Regions from separate parts of the Giesbergeria sinuosa genome, predicted to be linked through region 2. Evidence: predicted binding sites of a transcription regulator. Region 2 holds the regulator's gene; the other holds the start of a gene.
What was found. Region 2 encodes sigma-54, which starts transcription at its own class of promoters, with help from an activator protein. Its sites were predicted from a motif close to TGGCANGNAANCTGCTTT; they were not measured.

Region 1: ACFO6X_RS14480 (phenol hydroxylase subunit) is a predicted target of sigma-54. The motif match lies at 2,996-3,013, and genes of this name have one in related genera.

What each region holds. Positions count from the first base shown of each region.
Region 1 covers NZ_JBHSHJ010000014.1:91,295-96,418, forward strand. The annotation lists gene ACFO6X_RS14465 (aromatic/alkene/methane monooxygenase hydroxylase/oxygenase subunit alpha) at 1-1,371, opposite strand, end outside; gene ACFO6X_RS14470 (MmoB/DmpM family protein) at 1,417-1,698, opposite strand; gene ACFO6X_RS14475 (ferritin family protein) at 1,710-2,705, opposite strand; gene ACFO6X_RS14480 (phenol hydroxylase subunit) at 2,720-2,956, opposite strand; gene ACFO6X_RS14485 (sigma 54-interacting transcriptional regulator) at 3,253-4,950, shown strand; gene ACFO6X_RS14490 (GntR family transcriptional regulator) at 4,968-5,124, shown strand, end outside.
Region 2 covers NZ_JBHSHJ010000016.1:38,303-43,426, reverse strand. The annotation lists gene ACFO6X_RS15135 (methyl-accepting chemotaxis protein) at 1-1,031, shown strand, start outside; gene def (peptide deformylase) at 1,053-1,592, shown strand; gene ACFO6X_RS15125 (RNA polymerase factor sigma-54) at 1,607-3,193, opposite strand; gene lptB (LPS export ABC transporter ATP-binding protein) at 3,198-3,980, opposite strand; gene lptA (lipopolysaccharide transport periplasmic protein LptA) at 3,977-4,615, opposite strand; gene ACFO6X_RS15110 (thiol:disulfide interchange protein DsbA/DsbL) at 4,714-5,124, opposite strand, start outside.

The DNA of each region.
Region 1 (5,124 bases), on a different contig from region 2:
GTGTACTGGCAGCCACGACTGGATGTACTTTTCTGGCTCGTGCTCAAACACATCCTTACAGCCATCGCTACAGAAGTGGTACTTGTCGCCTTGGTACTCGGTCTCGCGGTAGCAAATCTTGGTCGGGTCGCCCGGCTCGGTAAACACCATCGGGATTTGGCAAGTGGTACACAGCATGGGCAGCGTCTTGTTGTAGAAGCGGTTGCCTTGCTCTTGCTGCTCGCGCAGGTGCTCCAGACGGGGACGGTAGTATTTGTCGAAGGTGTCGGGGTACTTCTCCGACAGCCACTGCATTTCCTCTTCCTTGGGAATCCAAGTGTGGAAGGGTGCGGCAGCGCAGTAGTTGTAGAAGGTGTTCCACGCTTGGTGGCTGATATGGTCTTTGCCTTCGCAGGCTTGTTCCCAACCCTTGGGTGGACGGATGCCATAGCGGGCCAAGTCGCGGAACAGTGCGCCGCCGTTTTGCTCGGCGTACATCTCCCAGGCTTCTTTCCAGCTCATCACGCGCTTGGGCAGCATGTAGTCTTGCATCATCGCCACCAGCGTCAGCACGCGGTAGCCGCGCCAGAACCATTTATCAATCCAACGCTGCACAATCGGCACGTTGTCGGGGTCTTGCTCCAGCATGAACTTGATGCACTCAATGCCCAAGGTCATGTGGCGCGATTCGTCCGACTGGGCCGAGAAACCAAAAGTCACGGTGGACATATCGCCGTTGTGCGCTGCACCGCTCATGAAGGGCACAAACAGCAGGTTGGTCAGCACATACTCAAACGAGAAGCTCACAGCGGTGAGGAACTCGAACGGGCCGCCGCTCAGGGCATCTTCAAAGAACGACTTGGGCACTGACAGGTACCAGACGCGGTCAAACCAGTGGTTCGACTTGTGCATGCCGTTGAAGTACTTGTTGTAGTGCGACAGGGCATGGGTTTCGGTTTGGAAGTGGCGCAGCTCGTCCACCGCCTGCATTTGCGAGGCCACCCGGGCCCCTGCGCCGGTAAAGTGGCGGCCCACATGGGCAAAGCCCCGGTGCGCGTAATACTCCAGCGGCACCACGCCTTGAATGAACAGCTTGAGCGCGTTCACATAGCGGGCATCCGAGATGCTCAACTGGCCGTTGTTTTGGGCAAAAGCCTCAATCACGGCATAGAGCTTTTTCTCTTTTTCGCCTTGGTACTTCCAGTAGGCATCCATGGTCAGGCGGAAGGGGTCTTCCCACTTGTCCCAATCATGGATTTTGATGCCTTCGTACTTGTCGAAGGGGAACACTTTGTCCATCGGCTGGTAGCTGGTGTCCCAAGCCAAATCGCGCGTCATGGCGATATAGCGTTCTTTCAGGCCGAGTTTCTTTTTGGTAACGGGTGCGTCCACGGTGTTGTCTCCTGGGGGTGCGGCAATAGGGGGATGGCAGCTGCTTTAGCGCAGCCAGCTCAGCGACAGCTCATCGTCGTCTTCGTTGATGTGGCCCGACAGCGTCACCAGATTGACGTGAATCTGTTGCAGGTCAAAACGCTGGCCAGTTTGCTCTTCAATGGTCTCGCGGCGCACCACCAAGCGGCCGGGAGCATCGATCTTGACCAAGCCGGGCGAATGCACGGCGGTGGCTTCGGGGTTGTCGGCCAAGATGGCATCGACAATCGGGCGCGACTCTTCGTTGTCTTGGAAGGCAATAAAGACTTTAGAAACGGTTTCGGTCATCGCAAACTTTCTTACAGAGTCAGACCAGCCTTGCGGGCACGGGCATTGAGGGTTTCGCGCACAGCCAACAAGGCCTCGGCCCCGGCAGCACCCAAGGCCATCTCGGCCACCGGGGCCAGTGCGGCTTGGGCTTGGTCGGCGTAGCGTTGGAACCAGCCACTGATCAGCGATTGGTTGTCGGCGTTTTCGGCGGCAGCCACCTTGACCACGGCATCCACCCAACGGTTGGCTTCGGCATGCCACTCGGGCATAAAGGCAGTGAGCATGGCCACGGCGGTGCCACCTTGCACGGCCAAGTGGTCATCGACAAAATGGCTGTAAATCAGCGGGAACACCATGCCATCGAGGGCCAAGTTTTGTGCCACAAACAGCTCAAACGGGTCGTTAATTACCAAGGTGTCTTCGACCAAGCGGCGCAGCACTTGCCAGCGTGGGTCTTGCAGCCAGGCGTTTTTGCCTGCCTCTAGCGCACCGGGCTCGCCCAGCGCCAACCCCAAGCGGGTCAGGTACTGGGCCACACCCAACTGATCCATGGCTTGGAACATGGCCGGAGCAGTAAAGGCCGTGCCATAACCCCGCGAGCAGATGGTGCAGTTGTTCATGTTGGCCCCCCAAGCCACATGGCGCAGGGGCATCAGCACTTCTACCGTTTTGGCCCGCAGGGCATCGCTCGTTTTGGCGATCAGGTTGCGCGATTCGACAAACTGGTAGTTCGATTCCATCGCCTCTTGCTGGCGTGCGCGGGCCATCGTCCAGTTGGCGTAGTAATACTGGCGCGGGTCGCGCAGGGCATCCCAATCAGCCATTTGCACCGCAGTGCGGCCTTTGTCAAACAACTCAAACTCTGGCTCCCACGTAGGACGGTAGTGGAAGTTGGCCGTGGGTTGCACCCCCAGCGTCGCCTCTTGGTAGCGCGAGGCTGGCTTGTTGTCGCCGGTGTAGGCGGCCACGCGGGCAAAGGTGTTACGCAGCGGCTTGATCTCTCGCGCTTGCAGGTCGATGTTCATCTTGCTTTGTCTCCTCAAACAGGGGTGGAAACCGGGGTGGCCGCGCCATCGTCCAAGCGATGCACTTGGTTGGCACGGCAAAAAGCCTCAAAGGCCGGCCGGGGCAGCATCAGCTCAACCGCCAATTCGGGCCAACCGATAGAAAACTCAAACTCCACCAAACCGTTGCTACGGGTTTGCAGCACACGCACAAACCGGCGCGAGACATCGCAAGCGATGGCATCGGAGGTGGCTGGCTCGGGGGTGGTCATGTACGGACTCCTTGGGGTGTTGGGCTGTCTGCTCTTGCTATTGCAGAAGCCATGCCACGCCATGCCAAAAACCAAAAAATCTCGATAAAACGAGGGTTTGTCCTTAGAAAAATCGATAGTTTTCTGGCACGGTTGGGGGGCGGTGCGAGCCCCCTATTCACCACATGAAAAATGTTGCGCTGCAGTATGATGATTTGGTGAAAATAAGCTTATTCCGGTTGCTTATTTGATGAATTGGCATTTCTTTCAGGGTTTACCCGGTTCTGCTTCGTTGCCAATTTATCGATAGTTTGTCCATGCCCGCCCCCCAAAACCTTGCTCTTCCCTCGGATGCCGACCTGCGTCGGTTGGTGCATTTTTCGGCGGGGGATGGCCGCATTTGGCTGTCGGGCCAACGCATGGTGCTGGTGCATGCCGCTGCGCTGCACGCCCTACGGCGCGAATTGATCAACACCTTGGGGCCAGCGCAAACCCGTCGCCTACTGTTGCGGGCTGGTTACGCCTCGGGCGAGCGCGATGCCCTGTTGGCCCATCAAGTGCGCACCGGTGCCAGTGTGTTTGAGATGTTTGCCGTGGGCCTGCAACTGCACATGCTGGAAGGGGCGGTGCAAGTCACCACCGAAACCTTTGAAATCGACGAGGCCGGTGGGCATTTTCTGGGTCAATTCCGTTGGGAACACAGTTGGGAGGTCGAGGCCCAATTGCGCGACTTCGGCCCACAAGAAGAACCCACCTGTTGGATGCTGCTCGGCTACGCTTCGGGCTATACCAGCGCGTTTTTTAAGCGTTCGGTGCTGTTCAAAGAGGTGCAATGCGCCGCCTGCGGCCACCCGCATTGCCGCATCGAAGGCCGTTTTGCCGAAGAGTGGCCCGATGCCGAAGTGATGGCGCGCGATTACAACCCCGACTCAGTGCTGTTGCAACTGGACGAATTGCAATCCCAAGTCCACAACCTGCGCACACAACTAGAGCAACCCGCCGACGACTTGGGGCGCATCATTGGGCGTTCGCGCGCTTTTGAGCAAACCGTGGCCCTGCTGCGCAAAGCCGCCGCCACCGATGTGACGGTGCTGCTCACGGGCGAGACGGGCGTGGGCAAAGAACGCTTTGCGCGCGCGTTGCACGCGATGGGGGCACGGGCCGATAAACCGTTTGTGGCTGTCAACTGCGCCGCCTTGCCCGCCGAACTGATAGAGAGCGAACTGTTTGGTGCAGAAAAAGGCGCTTACACCGGCGCTTCGGCCTTGCGCATTGGCCGCTTTGAACGTGCCCACGGCGGCACGCTGCTGCTGGACGAACTGGGCGAAATGCCCCTGCCTGTGCAAGCCAAACTGCTGCGCGTGTTACAAACCGGCGAGATAGAACGCCTGGGCGGCCATGAGGCCCGGCGCGTGGATGTGCGCGTGGTGGCCGCGACCAATGTGGATTTGGAAAAAGCGGTAGAAGAAGGCCGCTTTCGGCGCGACTTGCTCTACCGGCTCAATGTCTATCCGATTCGCATCCCATCGTTGCGTGAACGGGGCGACGACATCGAACTCATTGCCCTGTACCTGCTGCAAAAATACGCGGTGCGCCACGGCAAACGCTTGGCCGGTTTTACCGACCGGGCGCTACTGGCTATGCGCGCCCACCGCTGGCCGGGCAATGTACGCGAGCTCGAAAACCTGATCGAGCGCGGCGTGATTCTCACGCCCTCAGACGAAAGCGTAGATGCCGACGTGCTGTTTCCACACATTACCGTGCAAGCCGGGGCCACCGTGAATGCACGCGGCGCTTTGGAGCGCACTGTGGCAGCACCAGCGGCCCAATCGGCCCAACTTTACGATACCCTGCTGCACAGCGGCCTGTCTTTAGAAGTGCTAGAAGACACCCTGATCCGCGAGGCCGTGGCCCGCGCCGGGGGCAACCTGTCTGCCGCTGCACGCACCTTGGGCCTGACACGGCCCCAACTGAGCTACCGGCTGTCGCGCCTGAACGAACGCGCCCCGTCCTGATACTTCTGGATGTGCTGATGGCCAAACGTGCATTTTTCCTTCCCGATATCTCCCACGAACTGCCCGACGATGGCAGCGACCCTTCGCGCACCCTGACCGAGCAAACCTACAACCGACTGCGCCAAGCCATCATCGAGGGCCAACTGCCCCCCGGCAGCAAACTGCGCATCGAAC
Region 2 (5,124 bases):
CCAGCATCACCCTGCTCTGTATCGTGGTCGCGGTGGTGCTGGTGTCCATCGCAGTGAGCCACCAATTGCGCCGACTGGCCGTAGTGCGCGATGCACTGGCCGATATCGCCTCAGGAGAAGGTGATCTAACACGCCGCCTCGACACCCAAGGCAACGACGAACTGACGCACATTGCCCAAGCCTTCAACGACTTTGTCGGCAAAATTGCTGGGGTCTTGGTGCGCATCCGCCAATCCTCCGAGTCGGTGCGCCAAGCCACCCGAGAAATTGCCAGCGGCAACCAAGACCTGTCCTCCCGCACCGAACAGCAAGCCTCCTCACTGGGGCAGACCGCTGCGGCCATGGAGGAGCTCACCGCCACCGTACTGCAAAACGCCGAGAATGCCCGCCAGGCCAATCTGCTGGCCACCGAAACCTCGCAGGTAGCCACCCGTGGCGGCACAGTGGTGGGGCAGGTGGTGCAAACGATGGGGGGCATAGAAAACTCTGCCCGCAAGATTGTGGACATCATTGGCGTAATCGATGCCATCGCTTTCCAAACCAACATCTTGGCATTGAATGCCGCCGTGGAAGCAGCCCGGGCTGGCGAGCAAGGCCGGGGCTTTGCCGTAGTGGCTTCTGAAGTGCGCACTTTGGCCCAACGCAGCGCCACAGCGGCCAAAGAAATCAAGGCACTGATTGATGACTCCGTTACCCAAGTCAATGCGGGCAGTCAGTTGGTGCGTGATGCAGGCACCACCATTGAACAAGTGGTAGACAGCGTGCGCCGCATGACCACCCTCGTCGCCGAAATCAGCCACGCCAGCCAAGAACAAAGCAGCGGCATTGCTGCCATTGGTACCTCTATCAACCAGATGGACCAAGGCACACAACAAAATGCGGCCTTGGTAGAACAAGCCACAGCGGCAGCCCACGCCCTGCAACAGCAAGCCACACAATTGGCCGATGTGGTGGCAGAGTTCAAGCTCGATCACCAGCACGCCACAACACCCGCAGCACGGGCTGCACGCCCTGCAGCCTTGCTACGCTAACAGCCCATACCGGCATCGACCATGACCATCCACACCATCTTGAAAATGGGCGACCCGCGCCTGTGGCGCACGGCCCAGCCTGTTACGGCCTTCAACACCCCAGTGCTGCACCAGTTGGTAACGGACTTGCACGACACCATGCAGGCGGCCAATGGTGCCGGGTTGGCAGCGCCACAAATTGGCGTCCATTTGCAGGTGGTGGTCTTTGGCTCGCACTTGCCCAATCCGCGTTACCCAGATCGCCCCTTGGTGCCCCCCACTGTGTTGATCAACCCCGTGATTACCCCGCTGGATGCCGCCCAAGCCGAGGACTGGGAGGGCTGCCTGTCGGTGCCAGGGCTGCGGGGCCGGGTGCCCCGCTGGAGCCGCATCCGTTACACCGGCATGGACGTGCTGGGCCAGCCCATAGAGCGCATCGCCGAAGGCTTTCACGCCAGAGTGGTGCAACATGAGTGTGACCACCTGATAGGCACCCTGTATCCGCAACGGATGTCTGATTTGCGCCAGCTCGGCTTTACCGAAGTGCTGTTTCCCGAACTGCAGGCCGACGCCAACGATTAACCCCCACCGCCTCGCTACAGCGTTTTGCGCAGCGTGGCCGTGGGGATTTTTAATCCTTCACGGTATTTAGCCACCGTGCGACGGGCACACTCAATGCCCTGCTCTTTGAGCATTTCAGCCAATTGGTTGTCCGACAAGGGCTTGGCGGGGTTCTCGGCAGCAATAAACTGCTTGATCAACGCGCGCACAGCCGTGCTGGAGGCATTGCCACCACTGTCAGTGCCCAAGCCCGAGCCAAAAAAGTATTTCAGCTCGTAAGTACCCTGGGGGGTAGCCATGTATTTGGCTGTGATCACCCGCGAGATTGTGGACTCGTGCAGGCCCAGCTCGTCGGCAATGTCGCGCAGCACCAGCGGACGCATGGCCAACTCGCCATGCACAAAGAAATTCTTTTGGCGCTCCACAATGGCTTGTGACACCCGCAAGATAGTGTCAAACCGCTGCTGAATGTTTTTGATAAACCAGCGGGCCTCTTGTAAACGCTGTTGCAAAGCCTGATGGCCTTCGTCTTGGCGACGGCCACGCAAGGCACCCGCATAAATGTCGTGGATGCGCAGGCGTGGCATCACTTCGGGGTTGAGTTGCACACTGAACTGGTGCCCCGCCTGACCATGCCCCATGCGGCGCACCAGCACGTCTGGGATGATGGCGTTGCGCTCTACCGAGATAAAGGGCCGCCCCGGACGCGGCTCCAGCCGGGCAATCAAGGCCATTGCTGCACGGGTTTGCTCCTCGGTGGCCCCACAGGTTTGGGCCAAGCGGCGCACATCGCGGCGGGCCAGCCCTTCCAGCGGCTGCTGGCAAATGCGCAGCGCCAATGCAATGGTCTCAGGCGGGATGGCAGGCGCAGGATGTGCGGCCAATGCTGCCAGTTGCAGTGTCAAGCATTCAGCCAAGTGGCGAGCCCCCACACCAGTTGGCTCCAGCGTTTGCAGCAAGTGCAAGGCCACCGTGAAATGGTGCAGCAGCTCCTCTATGTCATCGCTGTGCTCTTCACCCGCCAACCCTTGAGCCAAAGATTCCAGCGAATCCTCCAGATAACCGTCTTCGTTGAGTGATTCGATCAGAAAATACAGTGCGGCTTTATCCTCTGGAGACAAGCGCAAACCCACCGTTTGTCGGTGCAAGAATGCCGCCAGTGATTCATGACCATGTGCCAAATCTGTGGCACTGACATCCATTTCTTCGTCAGTGCCACGGCTGCAGGCCGGGGCATCGCCACCCCATTCACTATCGTCCGGGGCCATGTCCACACTGCCATCGCCCTCCCAGTCCAGCACTTCGGTGCTGCTGCTGTCACTGTTGCCCTGCTCTGCCTCTGTCAATGTGGCCTGACTGCTGTCTGCACTGCTGGTGCTGCTCACAGGGGCTGCCCAGTCGGCATATGGCTCCTCTGGCGGGGGCGTGTCGGCCTGCGCCAAACCAAACTCCTCGCGCGAGGCTTCGTCGGGGTTGCGCTCCAAAAAGGGGTTGTCCGCCAGCATCTGCTCGACTTCCTGGCCCAACTCCAACGTCGAGAGCCGCAACAGCCGAATAGACTGCTGCAACTGCGGCGTCAGGGTCAGGTGCTGCGATACACGCAGAGACAGGCCAGGTTTCATCGGCTCACATACGGAAATGTTCGCCCAGGTACACCCGACGCACCTCGGCGTTGTTGACAATCTCGGAAGGCGTCCCCTGTGCCAACACCCGACCATCACTGATGATGCAGGCGTGGTCACAAATGCCCAGCGTTTCGCGCACGTTGTGGTCGGTAATGAGCACGCCAATGCCGCGCGCTTTCAAAAAACCGATGATGCGCTGAATTTCAATCACGGCAATCGGGTCGATGCCTGCAAAAGGCTCATCCAACAGGATAAAACGCGGCTGCGTGGCCAAGGCACGGGCAATCTCGACCCGGCGCCGCTCGCCGCCAGACAATGCAAGCGCAGGAGAGTCTCGCAGATGGTCGACACGCAGCTCTTCCAACAAAGACTGCAAACGCTGCTCAACTTCGGCCTTGCTCAAAGACTGACCCGCGGCATTTTGTTGCAACTCCAGTACGGCACGCACGTTTTCTTGTACCGTGAGTTTGCGAAAGATAGACGCTTCCTGCGGTAGGTAAGACAACCCCAGACGTGAACGCTTATGGATAGGCATACGCACCACCGACTGCCCATCAATGCGAATATCACCCCCATCGCTGGGCAACAAACCAACGATCATATAAAACGAAGTGGTCTTGCCTGCACCATTGGGGCCCAGCAGACCGACTACCTCGCCTTTTTGCACAACCAGCGATACGTCCTTGACCACCTGGCGGCTGCCATAAGACTTGGCTAAATGCAGCACCTCCAATCGGCTATCCGTAGCTGCCTCGGTGGTGGCATGCGCGGGTGCGGCACTCATGGCTTGTCAGTACCCAGTGCAGAACTGGGGCGCAAAGGCAGAGCAGAAGCAGGTGCCACAGGAGAGGCCGGAGCTGTAGTCGCCTTTGGAGCCAGTATGGCACGCACACGTCCGCCCGACGTTGCTGACGCCCCCTCAGGGCTGCGCTGCTGACCATCCACACTGAACACATCCGTCAGGTTGTTGTAAACGATCACCGCCCCCGTGAGTTCATCTTGTAACTTGGCCCCTTGGTAACGGCGCAACTCGGCACGGCGCAATAGGCGCACGGTGTCGTTGTGGCCGTTGTATTCAATGCGTTCGCCTTCGCCCTCGACAAATTCTTCAGGGGCGCCGGGTGCGGTATCACGCTTTTGTCGGAAGAACGCCCGTTGGCCTGCTGCCGCCGTGACGGTACCAGACTGATAACCATCGGCATCTTGGCGCACTTCCAGACGCTCACCCCGCAGCACGATGGTACCTTTGGTCAGAACCACACGGCCCGTAAACACGCTGGTTTGCTGCAATTCGTCATGGCGCAGGGCATCGGCCTCAATGTTCATGGGCTGATGGCGGTCGGCCTTTTCAGCGTGCGCCAGCGTGAACGGGGCAGCAGCCAAACAGGCGAGCAGGGGGAGCGTGAAGAGGCGGTTCATCAAAAAAGGCACGAATCTTGCGGCGATTGTAGCGATGCCTGCCAGCCACAAAAAAGCCCGCCAAAGCGGGCCGTGGTTGCAGACGAAAGGGGGATGGCTCAACCCTTGACCGTTGTCAGGTGGTTGACCACCTGCAACATGGCTTGCAAGCCACCGGCCATCGTGCCATCGGTGTAGTAGCGGCCTGCCACCCCCATAGATGGCGTGCCTTCAACCCCATAGGCTTCTTGCAATTGCGTGGCGCGGCGCACTTGGTTAGCCACGCTGAAGGACTGGTACATCTCTTTGAATTTGGCCATGTCCAATTCGGGCTGCTTGGCAGCCCAGGCCATGATGTCGTCGTCCTTGGCCAGCTTCTGCTTTTCCACATGAATGGCGCGAAACGCACGGGCATGCAGAGCCTCGACTTTGCCCAGGCCTTCCAAGGTGTAATACAACTTTTGCGCTGGCACAAAGCTGGCATTGAAGGCCACCGGCACGCGGCGCACCACCAAATTGGCTGGCGCTGC